Regions from separate parts of the Pseudomonas sp. Os17 genome, predicted to be linked through region 3. Evidence: predicted binding sites of a transcription regulator. Region 3 holds the regulator's gene; each other region holds the start of a gene.
What was found. Region 3 encodes sigma-54, which starts transcription at its own class of promoters, with help from an activator protein. Its sites were predicted from a motif close to ANTGGCATNNANNTTGCTNT; they were not measured.

Region 1 (4,335 bases), 1.0 Mb from region 3:
TGACGGTGCCGTGCTGGTGAAAGCGCAGGGCATGAGGGTCCTGCCAGCGATTGCCCAGGCCGTCGGCGTAGTCCCCCAGCAGTCGCGGTTCGATGCAGGCCAGCGGGGCATTCAGGTAGTCGGCGGCGCTCAGGAGCAGGGCTGTGCTGCGGCGGTTTTCCGGACTTTGCTCGATGAAGCGGCTGGCTTCTAGGATCGCCATCACCAGGGCGCGGGCGGTGTTGGGGTATTGCTCGACGAAGGCGCGGGTGCAGCCGAGGACCTTTTCCGGGTGGTCGGGCCAGATCGCCTGGCTGGTGGCCAGGGTGAAGCCCAGGTCCTGCTGCACCGCGCTGGCGCTCCACGGCTCGCCGACACAGAAACCGTCGATGCGCCCGGCCTGCAGGTGGGCGACCATCTGCGGCGGCGGCACCACCACGCTGTCGACATCCTGCAGCGGGTGGATGCCCTGGCTGGCCAGCCAGTAGTAGAGCCACATGGCGTGGGTGCCGGTGGGGAAGGTCTGGGCGAAGGTCAGGCGCGCCCGGCTTTGGTGCACGTGGCGGTCGAGTGCTTCAGGGCTGGTCACCTTGAGGGCCTGCAGCTCGCGGGACAGGTTGATGCTCTGGCCGTTCTGGTTCAGGCCCATGAGCACCGCCATGTCGCAGTGGCTGGTCCCGCCGATGCCCAGGTGCACCGCGTAGATCAGGCCGTACAGGCTGTGGGCGGCATCCAGTTCGCCGCTCACCAGCTTGTCCCGCAGGCTGGCCCAGGAGCTCTGGCGCTTGAGGTTCAGGGTCAGTCCGTAGGGCTGGGCGAAGCCCTGGGTGGCGGCGACCACCACCGAGGCGCAATCGGTCAGGGCCATGAAGCCCAGGTCGATGGCGGACTTTTCCGGGGCATCGCTGCCGTTGACCCAGGCCAGCGGGGTGTTTGGGCGTTCAGTCATGACGGGGCACCTTGCATAAAAAAGCGTCGTACCCGCGGGCCGGGCCAAGCCCGCGCAGGTGACGACGCCGTTGTCCTTGAGCCCGGGCCGCCATTGGCTCGGGTTTGATGCGCAAAAGGGGTGCAAGGCATATGCCATTGCCGGGGATTTGCTTGTGCGCCTCGCCTGCAAGCCCCGGGCGCGGCTATAATCGGCGGCCAATTTCGCCGCCAACCGAGTTCATCCCGCCCATGTATACCCTGGCCCGCCAGCTGCTGTTCAAACTCTCCCCGGAAACCTCCCACGATCTGTCCCTGGACCTGATCGGTGCGGGCGGGCGTTTGGGGCTTAACGGTCTGCTGTGCAAGGCGCCGGCCCAGTTGCCGGTCAAGGTCATGGGCCTGGAGTTTGCCAACCCGGTGGGTCTGGCCGCCGGCCTGGACAAGAACGGTGCGGCCATCGACGGCTTTGCCCAGCTGGGTTTCGGTTTTGTCGAGATCGGCACCGTCACCCCGCGTCCGCAGCCGGGCAACCCCAAGCCGCGGATCTTCCGCCTGCCCCAGGCCGAAGCCATCATCAATCGCATGGGCTTCAACAACCTGGGGGTCGATAACCTGCTGTCGCGAGTTGCCGCTTCGTCATACAAGGGCGTGCTGGGGATCAATATCGGCAAGAACTTCGATACCCCGGTGGAGCGGGCGGTGGACGACTACCTGATCTGCCTGGACAAGGTCTACGCCCATGCCAGCTATGTCACGGTCAACGTCAGCTCGCCCAACACGCCGGGGCTGCGCAGCCTGCAATTTGGCGAGTCGCTCAAGCAGCTTTTGGCGGCCCTGAGCCGGCGCCAGCAGGAGCTGGCGGTTATCCACGGCAAGCGGGTGCCGCTGGCGATCAAGATCGCTCCGGACATGAGCGATGAAGAAACCGTGGAAGTGGCCCGGGCCTTGCTGGAAACCGGCATGGATGCGGTGATCGCCACCAACACCACCCTGAGTCGCGAAGGCGTCGAAGGCCTGGAGCATGGTGATGAGGCGGGCGGCCTGTCTGGCGCGCCGGTGCGCGACAAGAGCACCCATACGGTCAAGGTGTTGGCCGCAGAGCTGGCCGGCCGTTTGCCGATCATTGCCGTGGGCGGCATCACCGAAGGCAAGCACGCGGCTGAGAAAATCGCCGCGGGTGCCAGCCTGGTGCAGCTGTATTCGGGCTTCATCTATAAGGGCCCGGCGTTGATTCGCGAGTCGGTGGACGCTATCGCGGCCATGGGCTGAGAGGGCAAGGACGGCAGGCATAAAAAAGGGCTCCTCGAAGGAGCCCCTGGGCCGAAGCCCGCCGCCCGGATGGGGCGTGCGTGGTTAAGTCGTCATCTATTCAAGTTGTAGGTGTCGGAATGTGCCCTGATCAGCCGACAGCGCGAAGTTCGTTGAGTCTGTGGATGCCCGCAGTGCCTGTCATACCGTCCCAGTTGTCGCCGCGTCCTTCGCGCCAGCCGTTGATCCAGGCTTGGCGTACCGACGGTAGAGTAAATGGGCAAAGCTCACGGGACTTGCCATTAACGCCATACTGATATCCGCGTAAAAATGCTCTTTCCAACGGATCACGCTTTAGTCTTCTCATAGGGTGTTTCCCTCACTTGTTGACTGCTTTATGTCCCGTCGACCTTCTTCTGAGGTCGGGCAGAATGTCTCTGCCGTTGGTGCTCGCTGCCGGCGTGGCGAGCTTTGATGTTGACGTCATTGCGGCGTCAACCTGTGGTGAGTTCTAACCAATAGGTCACAGCAAGTGAATGATCGTTTTGTCATAAGGACGTAACGATATTGCTGTCCAGGCCATAAGCCGGGAGTGGTTTTGTCGCCTGTTTGTCAGGCGAAGCCCGCTGTGATCAGCCTCTGACTAGATGATGAGGTTAATGCTTTAGTGAGAATGTCGAACGGTTGCACTCAACTACTATTCGACGAAGGGTCGACTTATGTCATTTTGTTGCCCTGACTTTTTATCTGTCCCGGCCTCAAAGCTCTTTTGCCCTGCAAGAAAGCCTGCCTGCCGGGGTGGGACGGCACAGTTTCGTGCCACACGAGCGCTCTTGAAGAAAAGCGCTTGATTGAAAACCGAGCGGGCGATGCGTTGCCCGTTCACTTATTGCCAAAGGCCCTGGTACTCCCATGTCGGATCGTTACGAACTCTTCCTCACCTGCCCCAAAGGCCTTGAAGGCCTGCTGATCGAGGAAGCCGTCGGGCTTGGCCTTGAGCAAGCGCGTGAGCACACTTCTGCCGTGCGCGGCATGGCCGACATGGAGACGGCCTATCGCCTGTGCCTGTGGTCGCGCCTGGCCAACCGGGTGCTGCTGGTGCTCAAGCGCTTCCCGATGAAGGATGCCGAGGACCTCTACCACGGCGTGCTGGATGTCGACTGGCAGGACCACATGCTGGCTGACGGCACCCTGGCGGTGGAATTCAGCGGCCATGGTTCGGGGATCGACAACACCCACTTCGGCGCCTTGAAGGTCAAGGACGCCATCGTCGACAAACTGCGCACCCCGACCGGCGAGCGTCCTTCGGTGGACAAGCTCAACCCGGACCTGCGCATCCACCTGCGCCTGGATCGCGGCGAAGCCATTCTCTCCCTGGACCTGTCCGGCCACAGCCTGCACCAGCGTGGCTATCGTCTGCAGCAAGGCGCCGCGCCGCTCAAGGAAAACCTGGCGGCGGCGATCCTGATCCGTGCCGGCTGGCCACGTATTGCCGCCCAGGGCGGCGCCCTGGCCGACCCGATGTGCGGTGTCGGCACCTTCCTGGTGGAAGCCGCGATGATCGCCGCCGACATCGCGCCCAACCTCAAGCGCGAGCAGTGGGGCTTCACCGCCTGGCTCGGCCACGTGCCGGCGCTGTGGCGCAAGCTGCATGACGAAGCGCTGGCCCGGGCCCAGGCCGGCCTGGCCAGGCCGCCGTTGTGGATCCGTGGTTATGAGGCCGATCCGCGCCTGATCCAGCCGGGTCGCAACAACGTCGAGCGTGCCGGCCTGAGCGATTGGATCAAGATCTATCAGGGTGAAGTCGGCACCTTCGAACCGCGTCCGGACCAGAACCAGAAAGGCCTGGTGATCTGCAACCCGCCCTACGGCGAGCGCCTGGGTGATGAAGCCAGCCTGCTGTACCTCTACCAGAACCTCGGTGAACGCCTGCGTCAGGCCTGTCTCAACTGGGAGGCGGCGGTGTTCACCGGCGCTCCGGACCTGGGCAAGCGCATGGGCATCCGCAGCCACAAGCAGTACTCGTTCTGGAACGGCGCCTTGCCGTGCAAGCTGTTGCTGATCAAGGTCCTGCCGGATCAGTTCGTCACCGGCGAGCGGCGCACCGCCGAACAGCGTCAGGTGGAACGCGAGCAGGCCCAGGCCGCCGCGGACGAGGCACCAGTGCGCCAGTTCAAC
Region 2 (4,335 bases), 1.6 Mb from region 3:
GGCGTTGTCGACGTGGGCGCCGGTATTGAGAATGGCCAGGGCGCACTGGCGGAACAGGGTGTAGATGCTGCCGGAGCCGGCGGCGCTGAGTTGTTGCACTTCACGTTGCGAGAGGGTCTCCAGGCTGCCTTTCGGGCTTACCGAAGCATTGATCACGTGTCTTTGCGGCATTAATCCATTTCCTGAAATCGGCGCCACCGCGCCAGGTGCGGTCAGTGGCGAAAAAACGGCGGGGCAGTGAACGAGCCACCGGTACGGGGCTTGGTTTCCAGCGGCAGGGCAAGAAAGCAAACGTCGTTGCGAGGTTGGTCGCTGCTTGAATCTACCTCATGCCGGGCCGTTTTGGCGGGAAAAATGACGATCCGCCCGGCCACGCCCGGTGAATCAGGCGAAGGCCCGCTGCACGAGTTGCGGCAGAAGCTGGCCGGCCGGGCCCGTCAGGCTGTACTCCTGGGGCGAGCGGCACTCTTGGGGCTGGGGATTGATGTGCACCACCCTGGCCCCCTGTTGCAGGGCCAGTTGGGGGATCTGCGCCGCCGGCTGCACCAGCCCCGAGGTCCCCACCGACAACAGCAGATCGCAGTCCTCGGCGGCCTTGAATGCGGCCTTGAGCACGGCGGGCGGCAGCGCTTCGCCGAACCACACCACGCCAGGGCGGATCTTGCCGTTGCAGCCGCTGCAGCGCGGTGGCTCCAGGCGGCTGCCGTGTTCCGCGAGCACCGGGGCGGCCGGTTCGCCGCGCCACGGGCGCTGGCAGGCAAAGCAGATCGGCGTGTGCAGGCTGCCATGCAGGTGCAGCACCGAAGGGCTGCCGGCGCGCTCGTGCAGGTCGTCGACGTTCTGGGTGATCAGGGTCAGGCGCGGCACCCGTCGCGCCAGTTCGGCTATGGCCAGGTGCGCCGGGTTGGGTTGGGCTTCGAGCACTTTCAGGCGCCGCCCTTCATACCAGCCCCAGACCAGCGCCGGGTCGGCACGGAAGGCCTGTGGCGTGGCCAGCTGTGCCGGGTCGAACTGCTCCCAGAGGCCGCTCAGGGCGTCGCGAAAGGTCGGGATGCCACTTTCCGCCGAGACTCCGGCGCCGGTGAACACCACCAGATGCCGGGCCCGGGCCAGGTATTGGGGATCGAACTCCATGGGTGACCGCTCTTTGTGGTTGCGTTGTTATCGGGCCTGCATTATCGCGGCCCCGCTCGGACCTGTCCGAAAAAATCACGGCGCACGCATCAGGAGTGAATTTATCCTCGCACCGCCGCTCATAACTCTTGTCAGCGGTCCTGTCCGCGCAATTCTCAACCTTCCAGGGAGTGTCAGCCCCATGTGCCCAGCCTCGTCCGTCAGCCCCGACGCCACCTCTCGCTTGATCCTGGTGGTGGAGGACGAACCGACGGTGCTGGAGTTCCTGTGCGAGATTCTGCAGGACGAGGGATTTGCCACCCAGGCCATGGACAGCGCCGATCGAGCCTGGGACTTTCTGCAGGCGCATGCTGCGCACGTGATCCTGATGCTGACCGATATCAGCATGCCCGGCACGCTCAATGGCGCCAGCCTGAGCAACCTGTGCGCGGAACGCTGGCCGTCGCTGCCGATCGTGGTGATGTCGGGTTTCGAGACCCCCGAGAGTTCCGGGGTGCGCTATCCGGTGACCTTCATCCGCAAGCCCTGGACCATCGGGCAGATCCTCGACTGCGTGGAAGGCGCGTTGAAATCGGCCCAGGGTTGAGGCGTTGCGCCTCACCCCGGCCAATCGCCGGTGTTACTCCTTGACGCTCATGAACTCCTTGGCCCAGACGATGTAGTCCTCGGGCTGGGTGTAGGTATGGGCCAGCTCGGTGGCACTCAGGTCCGAGGCCTGGGTGAAGATCTGCCGCTGCTCGCGCAGGCAGTCGTAGGTGGCCTTGATCGCGGCGAAGTAGGCGGCGTGGCCGTCCACCGCGATTTTCACCCCCAGCTCGGCCAGGCGTGCATCGTCGCGCAGTGCCGGGTTGCCGTAGGTCACCAGCATCAGCGGTACGCTCAGGTGCTCGGAGATCTGTTCCAGTTGCTCGAAATCGCGGATGCCGACCATGCAGATGGCGTCGGCGCCCGCGCGCTGGTACTGCTGGGTACGGCTGATGATTTCCTGCACCGGGAGGATGCCGGCGTTGGTCCGGGCGATGATCGCCAGCTCGGTGTCGACCCGGGCTTCCAGGGCGGCGCGGATCTTGCCGACGCCTTCGGCCACGGAAATCAGGTCGGTGGATTTGCGCCCGAACTGCGCCGGCAGCAGGGTGTCTTCGATGGTCAGCGCGGCGATGCCGGCCCGTTCCAGTTCCACCACGGTGCGCATCACGTTCAGCGCGTTGCCGTAGCCGTGGTCGGCGTCGGCGATCACCGGCAGCTGGGCCACGCGGCCGATTCGGGTGGCCTGCTCGGCGAATTCGCTGAGGGTGATCAGGGCGAAGTCGGGGGCTGCCAGAACCTGCAGCGAGGCCACGGAGCCTCCGAGGATGCCCACTTCAAAACCCAGGTCGGCGGCGATGCGGGCGGACATCGGGTCAAACACGGAAGCGGTGTGGTAGCAGGACGAGGAGGCGATCAGTTCACGGAAACCGCGGCGCAAATCTTGATGGGAAAGCCTGGACATAACAGCTCCGAGATAGGATCGAGAGATCGACCTTGAGGTCGAGTCAAATTTTGCAATCAGTTCCCTTGGCGAGCCGGGGAAAGAGCGGCTCGCAGCGAAACGTTAGTTGGGCAGATGAAGATGAAACAAGGTGGGTAGCAAGGCGTCTTTATCCCGCTCGGTTGCGCGAACCGGCAGGTTTGTTATGCGAGGCCGACATAGCAGGACGAGGCTATCACGCTGCAAGGCCGTAGTTGATGAGGAATTTGCATAGCATTATGCCGGACCGGCATTGGCAATTTTTTTCCAACTGAATATTACGGATGCCTGCCGAGGGGGCTTCAGGCGCGGATTGGCGTTGTTCGGGTACTTGTCGAGCGCTGGCAAATCAACCAAGCTGCCGCGCCTCGAATGGCAGCTTGGCAGCTGCGCAATGGCTTGGTTCAAGGATGCAGGTAATGACGCTCAGGGTGTTGGTGGTCGGTGGTTATGGCAATTTCGGCAGCATCGTCTGCCGCTATCTGATCCGTACGCCCGGGGTGCATCTGCTGATTTCCGGGCGCGACCCACGCAAGCTCGCGGCCAAGGTTCAGGCGCTGCAAGCCGAGGGTGGACAGCCCTGTGAAGGTTGGTGCGGCGATGCCATGGGCCCGCAGTGGGCGCCGGCGCTCAAGGCCCTGGACGTGCATTGGGTGATCCACACCGGAGGGCCGTTCCAGGGCCAGTCCTACGCGGTGGCCCAGGGCTGCATCGAGGCCGGGGTCAACTACTGCGACCTGGCCGACTGCCGCCAGTTCGTGCGCGGCATTGGCACGCTGGATGAGGCGGCCCGAGCCGCCGGGGTGACGGTGCTCAGCGGTTGCAGCTCGGTGCCGACCCTGTCGGCGGCGATCATCGATGAGCATCGCGGGCATTTTTCCCGCATCGAGCGCATCGAGCACGGCATTTCCTCCTCGGCGAAAATGCCCGGCCTGTCCACCATCCAGGGCGTGCTGGCCTATGCCGGTCGGCCGATCCTGCAACTCAAGGATGGCCGGCCGCACCCGGTGATCGGCTGGCAGGGCCTGACCCTGCGCAAGTTGCCGGGACTGGGCAGGCGCCTGGTGGCCAATGTCGATGTGCCGGACCTGGACTTGTTCGCCGAGCGTTACGGCGCCCACACCCTGAGCTTCAAGGCCGGTGCCGGGCTGAAGGTCGCCGGGCTGGCCAACGCCTTGCTGGCTCAGGCCGTGAAGCTCGGGCTGGTGCGCGACCCGGCGCCCTGGGCGGCGCGCCTGCATCGCTGCGGCACCTGGTTCGAAGGTTTTGGCGACGGCCTCAGCGCCCTGTATGTCGACGTCCATGGCCTGGGGCTGGATGGCCAGCCCCTGACGATGAACGCCCAGCTGACCGCGACCCACGACCACGGCCCGGAGATCCCCAGCTGCGCGGCAGTGGCGGTGGTGCACAAGCTGCTGGCCGGCCATGTACCGGCAGCGGGCGCCCGGTCCAGTGCCGGCGAGGTCAGCGTGGAGGAGTACCTGCGGGCAATCGACGACGCGGATCACCTGCAGATGCAGGTGAGTTTCTCGCGCCCGCCGGTTTAACGCCGCCTTACCACAGCAGGGGCTTGGCGAAGTCCTTCCAGAACAGCCAGCGCCGCAGTTCATGGTGTTCGCCGGTGCCGATCTGCCAGTCCGGGCGCCCGCCCTCCAGGGCGATCTTGACGATGATTCCGGCATAGGTCGCGGCCA
Region 3 (4,335 bases):
TCCTGCTCGCCTTCGGTCTTGAGGTGGATCTTGGTGCCCTTGCCGGCGGCGAGCATCATCATGGCCATGATGCTTTTGCCATCGACCATGGATTCCGGGGTCCTGCCGGCGCGGATCTGGCAGGGGAACTGGCCGGCCACGCCGACGAACTTGGCTGAGGCGCGGGCGTGCAGGCCCAGTTTGTTGATGATCTCGATTTCCAGAGCTGGCATCGCGGGGTAGATCCTTTCAGCTAAGGTCGCGGTGGCGAACCTGGACGTTCTTCAGGGTTTTTTGCAACACCTTGCCCAGGCGCTCGGTCAGGTACACGGAGCGGTGGTGCCCGCCGGTGCAGCCAATGGCAATGGTCACGTAGGCGCGGTTGCTGGCGGCGAAGCGCGGCAGCCACTTGAGCAGATAGCTTTCGATGTCCTGGAACATCTCTTCGACATCGGGTTGCGCAGCCAGGTATTCCGCCACCGGGGCGTCCAGTCCGGATTGGGCACGCAGCTCGGGTTTCCAATACGGGTTGGGCAGGCAGCGAACGTCAAACACCAGATCGGCATCCACCGGCATGCCGCGCTTGAAACCAAAGGACTCCACCAGGAACGCGGTGCCGGGTTCCGGCTGGTTCAACAGGCGCAGCTTGATGGTGTCCCGCAGTTGGTAGAGGTTCAGATTGGTGGTGTTGACCTTGAGGTCGGCCAGATCGACGATCGGGCCCAGCAGCTGGGTTTCGTCGTGGATGGCTTCGGCCAGTGAGCGATTGGCACTGCTCAGCGGGTGACGACGACGAGTTTCCGAGAAACGCTTGAGCAGGGTTTCCTCGTCTGCATCCAGATAAAGAACGTCACACTGGATATGCCGGCTGCGCACTTCTTCCAGCAGTTCGGGGAAGCGTGACAGATGGCTGGGCAAGTTGCGGGCGTCGATGGACACCGCTACCAGCGGTTGCGCCAGTTCAGTGTGAATCAATGCGCGTTCGGCCAGCTCGGGCAGCAAGCCGGCGGGCAGGTTGTCGATGCAGTAGTAGCCGTGGTCCTCAAGAACATCGAGGGCGGTGCTTTTACCTGAGCCGGAACGGCCGCTGACGATGATCAAGCGCATGATTACTGACCGTTTTGCTCGTCCAGGACAACCTGATACAAGGCTTCGTTGCTGGTGGCACTGCGCAGGCGATCGCGGACTTCCTTGCGATCGAGCATGCTGGCTATCTGCCGCAGCAGTTCCAGATGAGCATCGGTGGCGGCTTCCGGGACCAGCAGGACGAACAGCAGGTCGACCGGGGCGCCGTCGATGGCGTCGAAATCGATGGGAGCGTCCAGGTGCATCAGTGCACTGATGGGCGACTCGCAGCCTTTGAGGCGGCAGTGGGGAATGGCGATGCCATTGCCAAAACCGGTGGAGCCTAGTTTTTCGCGGGCGATCAGGCTCTCGAAGACGTCCTGCATCTCCAGATCAGGCACTTCACGGCTGATCAGGTTGGCAATTTGTTCGAGGGCGCGTTTTTTACTGCCGCCCGGCACGTTCACCAGGGAACGGCCGGGGGTCAGGATGCTTTCAAGTCGGATCATGGGAGGGGAGTGTTAGCGACCCTGTGTGCCTTGGAGAAGGTGGAGTTGCTTTTCCTTATGCTTTTTCAGTTGGCGGTCAAGCTTGTCCGTGAGCAGGTCGATTGCGGCATACATATCGTCATGTTCTGCATTGGCGACGACCTCCCCACCGTGGATGTGCAGGGTGGCTTCGATTTTCTGCTTCAGTTTCTCGACGGCCATGGTGACCTGCACATTGGTAATCTTGTCGAAATGCCGCTCCAGCCGGTCGAGTTTTTCGCCGATGTAAGCGCGCAGAGGTTCAGTCACTTCGAGTTGGTGTCCACTGATGTTGACTTGCATACAGCTTCTCCTTCGTTGCCAGTGCATAACGCGGCAGGCTGAGGTGCCTGCCACCTAGACCATGCCTGCAACCAGCTGGCTCAGCCAGCTTGCAGGCACACTCCGAAACGCTGTGGCCGGCCCGGCGGTTACATCAACCGCTTCCGTTCGCTGGAAGGCGCGATCCCAAGGGATTCGCGGTACTTGGCGACGGTCCGGCGGGCTACCTGAATGCCTTGTGCCTCCAGTAAACCAGCGATCTTGCTGTCACTCAACGGCTTTTTCTGATTTTCCGCAGCCACCAGTTTTTTGATGATCGCGCGGATTGCCGTGGACGAGCATTCGCCGCCTTCCGAGGTGCTGACGTGGCTGGAGAAAAAGTATTTCAGTTCATATATGCCCCGGGGGGTATGCATGAATTTTTGCGTGGTCACCCGGGAAATCGTTGATTCGTGCATGCCGACCGCTTCGGCAATGTCATGCAGAACCAGGGGTTTCATGGCTTCGTCGCCATATTCGAGGAAGCCCCGTTGGTGCTCGACGATCTGGGTGGCCACTTTCATCAGGGTTTCGTTGCGGCTCTGCAGGCTCTTGATGAACCAGCGGGCTTCCTGCAACTGATTGCGCATGAAGGTGTTGTCGGCGCTGGTGTCGGCGCGGCGAACAAAACCGGCGTACTGTGCGTTGACCCGCAGGCGTGGCACGGATTCCTGGTTCAGCTCCACCAACCAGCGCTCGTTGTCCTTGCGCACGATGACGTCCGGAACCACGTACTCGGCTTCGCTGGATTCGATCTGCGAGCCGGGACGCGGGTTGAGACTTTGCACCAGTTCGATGACCTGGCGCAGTTCGTCTTCCTTGAGCTTCATGCGACGCATCAACTGGCTGTAGTCGCGACTGCCCAGGAGGTCGATGTAATCGCTGACCAGGCGCTGGGCCTCGCTCAGCCAGGGAGTTTTCGCCGGCAGCTGGCGCAACTGCAGGAGCAGGCATTCGCCCAGATTGCGTGCGCCGATGCCGGCAGGTTCGAATTGCTGGATGCGATGCAGGACGGCTTCGATCTCGTCCAGCTCGATGTCCAGCTCCGGATCGAAGGCCTCGAGGATCTCCTCAAGGGTTTCGTCCAGGTAGCCCTGATTGTTGATGCAATCGATCAGGGTCACGGCGATCAGGCGATCGGTGTCCGACATCGGGGCCAGGTTCAGTTGCCAGAGCAGGTGGCTCTGCAGGCTTTCTCCGGCCGATGTGCGAGTGGTGAAGTCCCACTCGTCGTCATCGCTGCTGGGCAGGCTGCTGGCGCTGGTCTGGTAGACGTCTTCCCAGGCGGTATCCACCGGCAACTCGTTGGGGATGCGTTCGTTCCATTCGCCTTCCTCGAGGTTGTCCACCGTGGGGGCGGTTTCCTGGTAGGAGGGTTCCTGGATTTCGGTATTGGGTTTGGACTCGGTGTTGTCGGCCAGGGGGTCGCTGTTGTCGAAGTCGTCGCCGTCTTCCTGGCGTTCGAGCATCGGATTGGACTCCAGGGCTTCCTGGATTTCCTGTTGCAGGTCCAGGGTCGACAATTGGAGCAGGCGGATGGCCTGTTGCAGCTGCGGTGTCATCGTCAGCTGCTGGCCCATTCTCAGGACTAGCGATGGTTTCATGGCAGGGGCTTAACACCTTATTTGCCGGCGCACATGCGCCATCCACTACAGGGCGCCGAAGCGCCAAACATAAGCAAATTATATGCCTGAAACTGAAGTGTTTGCCTAGAGCGCTGTAACAATAAAGTTTGTGGGGATTTATCGTTTGCGGCGCTCTGGCGTCTGGCCCGACACCTCAGCCGTTACAGGCGGAACTCATGGCCCAGATAGACTTCCTTGACCAGTTCGTTGGCCAGGATGGTCTCGGAGTCGCCCTCGGCGATCAGTTGCCCGTCATTGACGATATAGGCAGTCTCACAGATGTCCAGGGTTTCCCGGACGTTGTGGTCAGTGATCAGTACACCGATGCCTTTGGCCTTCAGGTGATGGATGATCTGCTTGATATCGCCGACCGAGATCGGGTCGACACCGGCGAAGGGTTCGTCCAGCAGGATGAACTTGGGTGCGGTCGCCAGCGCCCGGGCGATTTCCACGCGGCGGCGCTCGCCACCGGACAGGCTCATGCCGAGATTGTCGCGGATGTGGTTGATGTGGAATTCCTGCAGCAGGCTTTCCAGCTCCTGGCGGCGGCCGGCCTTGTCGAGCTCCTTGCGGGTCTCGAGGATGGCCATGATGTTGTCTGCGACCGACAGCTTGCGAAAGATCGAGGCTTCCTGAGGCAGATAGCCGATACCGGCGCGGGCGCGACCGTGCATCGGTTGGTGGCTGACATCCAGGTCGTCGATCAGGACGCGGCCCTGATCAGCCTGGACCAGACCGACGATCATGTAGAAGCAGGTGGTCTTGCCGGCGCCGTTGGGGCCGAGCAGGCCGACGATCTGCCCGCTGTCGATGGACAG
Region 4 (4,335 bases), 1.3 Mb from region 3:
GAGTGAACCTTCAATCGGCGCCGGGACGATAGTGCAGCGCCTCTGCCAGATGGTCGCGACTGATGCTTGCCACCTGCTCCAGGTCGGCCAGGGTCCTGGCCACCTTGAGCAGGCGGTGAGCGGCGCGCAACGACAGGTTCAAGCGTTCGCAGGCCGCTTCCAGCCAGTGCTCGTCGGCTGTGGATAACTGGCAATGGCGCCGCAGGCCGGGCAGGTCGAGAAAGGCATTGGCACAGCCCTGGCGCTGGCCTTGCAGCTGGCGTGCCCGGGCGACTCTGGCGGCGGCTTCGGCGCTGTCGTTGCCCGGTTGTGGCCTGGGGTTGAGGGCGGTGGCCTCGCGGGCCACGGTCAGGTGCAGGTCGATGCGATCGAGCAGCGGGCCGGACAACTTGTTGCGATAGCGCTGGATCTGTTCCGGCGTGCAGCGGCAGCGTCCGCTGGGTTCGCCAAGGTATCCGCAGGGGCAGGGGTTCATCGCCGCGACCAGTTGGAAGCGTGCCGGGAACTGCACCCGGTCGCGGGCCCGGGAGATGATGATCTGCCCGGACTCCATGGGCTCGCGCAGGACCTCCAATACCTTGCGATCGAACTCCGGTAGCTCATCGAGAAACAGCACGCCGTGATGGGCCAGGGTGATTTCCCCGGGTTGGGGTTTGGAGCCGCCTCCGACCAGCGCCGCCCCCGAAGCCGAATGATGAGGCTGACGAAACGGCCGCTGGGGCCAGTGGCGCAGGGGCGTGTGGCTGGTCACCGATTGAATCGCCGCCACTTCCAGGGCCTCGTCCTCCTGCAAGGGGGGCAACAGGCCGGGCAGGCGGCTGGCCAGCAGGGTCTTGCCGGTGCCTGGCGGGCCGCTGAACAGCAGGTTGTGGGCACCGGCCGCGGCGATCAGCAAGGCGCGCTTGGCGGCGAGCTGGCCCTGTACTTCGCGAAGATCGGGGTAGGGGGAGTGGCTCTGTGTCAGGCCGTCGCTGATGTAAGGCGCTATCGGTGCCTGGCCGTTGAGATGGGCCACGGCTTGCAGCAGATGCTCGACCGCGATCACCTCCAGGCCACTGGCCAGGCAGGCTTCTTCGGCATTGGCGCGGGGCACCAGCAGGGTGCGTCCGGCGTCGCGCGCCGCCAGTGCGGCAGGGAGTACGCCGCGCACCGCCCTTACTGCTCCGGACAGCGCCAGTTCCCCCAGGCATTCGATGTTGTCCAGGGCCTGCGCCGGTACTTGCACGCTGGCGGCGAGGATGCCCAGGGCGATGGCCAGGTCGAAGCGCCCGCCATCCTTGGGCAGGTCCGCCGGAGCCAGGTTGAGGGTGATGCGGCGCGCGGGGAAATCGAACCCGGCGTTGAGAATGGCGCTGCGCACCCGGTCCTTGCTTTCCTTGACTGCAGCTTCCGGCAGGCCCACCAGGGTCAGGCTTGGCAAGCCATTGGCCAGGTGCACTTCAACGCTGACCGCCGGTGCCTGCACGCCGACCTGGGCACGGCTGTGAATGATCGCCAGGGACATGGGGAGTTCTTCCTTGAGACAGCGGAACCGCTTCCTGCGGGGCTGCTGCAAGGATAGATGAGGGGGGTGGCGGCAGAGCTGCCTGAATGGGCACAGGATATGTCGCCGGCGTTGCGGCCTTGGTTGGCCAGTCGGCGCCTGCCGCACGGGGCTGCAGGAGCCGGCTTGCCGGCGAACCGGCGGTTCAGCTCAGTCTTGTGCCGGATTCAGCCGCGCTTCCAGTTCCGCCACTTTGGCTTCGAGGCTTTCCAGGCGCGCGCGGGTGCGGGCCAGGACCACCATCTGGCTGTCGAATTCTTCCCGGCTGACCAGGTCGAGCTTGCTGAAGCCGCTTTGCAGCAGGGCCTTGAGTTGGCTTTCGATTTCGTTGCGGGGCAGGGGCGTGTCACCGCTGAGCAAACGCGAGGCGTGGCCGCTCAGGGCATCGAGAAGGTCTTTGGGCGCGAGCATGGGAGAGTCCTGAATTGCAGTCGGCCCGCAGTGTATCACGCAGCAACAGCGCTCCAGGCGAGCCTGGGTTGCACGTTTTTCGCGCATCCGGCCGGGCGCCGACGCACTGTTTTTGTGCGTATGCCGGGCCCGGTTTTCCGGTATTCGCCGCCAGCGCCAGGCAAAGGACTGAAATCACTGAATTTTCCCGAGCTGGCAAGCTTTCTGCTTAGACCCTGGTGACCCATGCACTGATGCAGTCGCTGTGACGAATGCAGTGCGGCAGCCTGCGCGGGGGGTGTTTCGTCAGGAGCGGTTAGCTGGCGTCGGTCTGGCTGAGTAAGGCCGACGATGCGTTACAAAGCCAGGCACTGCGCTTAGACTTGAGTCGGGTTTGTTTTCCTGGGGCAAGTCCACCAATTCGGGAGAGAGTTTCATGAAGCTAGTCACTGCCATCATCAAGCCGTTCAAGTTGGACGACGTGCGCGAGTCGCTGTCCGAAATCGGCGTGCAGGGCATTACCGTTACTGAGGTCAAAGGCTTCGGCCGGCAGAAAGGTCACACCGAGCTGTATCGCGGTGCGGAGTACGTGGTGGATTTTCTGCCCAAGGTGAAGATCGATGTCGCCATTGACGACAAGGATCTTGACCGGGTTATCGAGGCGATAACCAAGGCCGCCAACACCGGCAAGATCGGTGACGGCAAGATCTTCGTGGTCAATCTGGAACAGGCTATTCGCATCCGTACCGGCGAAACCGATACCGACGCCATCTAAGCCGCCAAACCCAACGCCCCAGGAGAAAACAATATGACTCTGCGTAAATTCGCAGGGCTAGGAGCCCTGTTGTCCCTCGTAATGCCTGGCCTGGCCTTGGCGGCAGATCCGGTGCCCCCTCCAGTGCTTAACTCCGGCGACACCGCGTGGATGCTGACCTCCACGGCCCTGGTGCTGTTCATGACCATCCCCGGGCTGGCGCTGTTCTACGGCGGCATGGTGCGTTCGAAAAACATTCTTTCCGTGATGATGCAGTGCTTCGCCATCACCGGTCTGGTCACTGTCCTGTGGTTCATCTATGGCTACAGCATGGCGTTCGATACCACCGGGATGGAAGCTGGCGTCGTCAATCTCAATTCCTTCGTGGGCGGCTTGTCCAAGGCCTTCCTGGCGGGTGTCACCCCGGCCAGCCTGACCGGCCCGGCGGCGTTGTTCCCCGAGGCGGTGTTCGTCACCTTCCAGATGACCTTCGCCATCATCACTCCGGCACTGATCGTCGGTGCCTTCGCCGAGCGGATGAAGTTCTCCGCGATGCTGATCTTCATGGGCGTCTGGTTCACCCTGGTGTACGCGCCAATTGCCCACATGGTCTGGAGCGGTCCGGGTTCTCTGCTGGGCGACTGGGGCGTGCTGGACTTCGCCGGCGGCACTGTGGTCCACATCAACGCCGGTATCGCCGGGCTGGTGGCCTGCCTGGTGCTGGGCAAGCGCAAAGGCTTCCCGACCACGCCCATGGCGCCGCATAACCTGGGCTACACCCTGATGGGCGCGGCCATGCTGTGGGTCGGCTGGTTCGGTTTCAACGCCGGTTCCGCGGCGGCTGCCAACGGCACCGCCGGCATGGCCATGCTGGTCACGCAGATCGCAACGGCTGCCGCCGCCCTGGGCTGGATGTTTGCCGAGTGGATGACCCACGGCAAGCCAAGCGCGCTGGGCATCGCTTCGGGCGTGGTGGCCGGCCTGGTCGCCATCACTCCGGCCGCCGGTACCGTGGGCCCGATGGGTGCGCTGATCATTGGCCTGGCGGCAGGTGTGGTGTGCTTCTTCTGCGCCACCAGCCTCAAGCGCAAGCTGGGTTATGACGACTCCCTGGATGCCTTCGGCGTTCACGGCATCGGCGGTATTCTCGGGGCGATCCTCACCGGCGTGTTCGCTGCACCGTCCCTGGGCGGCTTCGGCACCGTCACCGATATCGCGGCACAGGTCTGGATCCAGGCCAAGGGCGTCGGCTTCACCGTGATCTACACCGCGATCGTCACCTTCATCATCCTCAAGGTCCTGGATGCGGTCATGGGGCTGCGTGTCACCGAGGAAGAAGAAGCGGTCGGCCTCGACCTGGCGCAACACAACGAGCGTGGTTACAACCTGTAATCGCGTGGGGAAAAAAGCCCGGCTCCGGCCGGGCATTTTTTTGCCTGACGTTTGTCATTGAAAAATGGCTGAAAGGATTTTCTGACAAGCATTGGCGTGTTTGCCGTGGCGATTTCCAGCAGGACAAATGCTTACACTAAAGCAGGATTATTCGGCGCTTTGTTTTTTCACTGAGCGCGCTAGAATGCGCGCCGAAGCGTGGAGATCGGTATGTGGCAGCAGACCCTGATTACCTTGCGGGCCAGGCCCCGGGGCT

Region 1: a site for sigma-54 is predicted at 1,048-1,067, ahead of POS17_RS09365 (CmpA/NrtA family ABC transporter substrate-binding protein). Genes of this name have one in related genera too.
Region 2: a site for sigma-54 is predicted at 2,894-2,913, ahead of POS17_RS12135 (saccharopine dehydrogenase family protein). Genes of this name have one in related genera too.
Region 4: a site for sigma-54 is predicted at 2,146-2,165, ahead of glnK (P-II family nitrogen regulator). Genes of this name have one in related genera too.

Annotation. Positions count from the first base shown of each region.
Region 1 is NZ_AP014627.1:2,066,533-2,070,867, forward strand. Features, by position in the region: gene POS17_RS09365 (CmpA/NrtA family ABC transporter substrate-binding protein) at 1-928, opposite strand, end outside; gene POS17_RS09370 (quinone-dependent dihydroorotate dehydrogenase) at 1,159-2,178, shown strand; gene rmf (ribosome modulation factor) at 2,309-2,524, opposite strand; gene rlmKL (bifunctional 23S rRNA (guanine(2069)-N(7))-methyltransferase RlmK/23S rRNA (guanine(2445)-N(2))-methyltransferase RlmL) at 3,070-4,335, shown strand, end outside.
Region 2 is NZ_AP014627.1:2,678,690-2,683,024, forward strand. Features, by position in the region: gene ppnN (nucleotide 5'-monophosphate nucleosidase PpnN) at 1-171, opposite strand, end outside; gene POS17_RS12120 (SIR2 family NAD-dependent protein deacylase) at 385-1,134, opposite strand; gene POS17_RS12125 (response regulator) at 1,316-1,720, shown strand; gene POS17_RS12130 (isocitrate lyase/PEP mutase family protein) at 1,754-2,623, opposite strand; gene POS17_RS12135 (saccharopine dehydrogenase family protein) at 3,061-4,188, shown strand; gene POS17_RS12140 (YncE family protein) at 4,196-4,335, opposite strand, start outside.
Region 3 is NZ_AP014627.1:1,035,468-1,039,802, forward strand. Features, by position in the region: gene POS17_RS04575 (HPr family phosphocarrier protein) at 1-212, opposite strand, end outside; gene rapZ (RNase adapter RapZ) at 229-1,086, opposite strand; gene ptsN (PTS IIA-like nitrogen regulatory protein PtsN) at 1,089-1,553, opposite strand; gene hpf (ribosome hibernation-promoting factor, HPF/YfiA family) at 1,566-1,874, opposite strand; gene POS17_RS04595 (RNA polymerase factor sigma-54) at 2,003-3,496, opposite strand; gene lptB (LPS export ABC transporter ATP-binding protein) at 3,679-4,335, opposite strand, start outside.
Region 4 is NZ_AP014627.1:6,645,094-6,649,428, reverse strand. Features, by position in the region: gene POS17_RS29570 (aldose 1-epimerase family protein) at 1-6, shown strand, start outside; gene POS17_RS29565 (YifB family Mg chelatase-like AAA ATPase) at 11-1,504, opposite strand; gene POS17_RS29560 (accessory factor UbiK family protein) at 1,694-1,954, opposite strand; gene glnK (P-II family nitrogen regulator) at 2,370-2,708, shown strand; gene POS17_RS29550 (ammonium transporter) at 2,742-4,079, shown strand; gene POS17_RS29545 (secondary thiamine-phosphate synthase enzyme YjbQ) at 4,290-4,335, shown strand, end outside.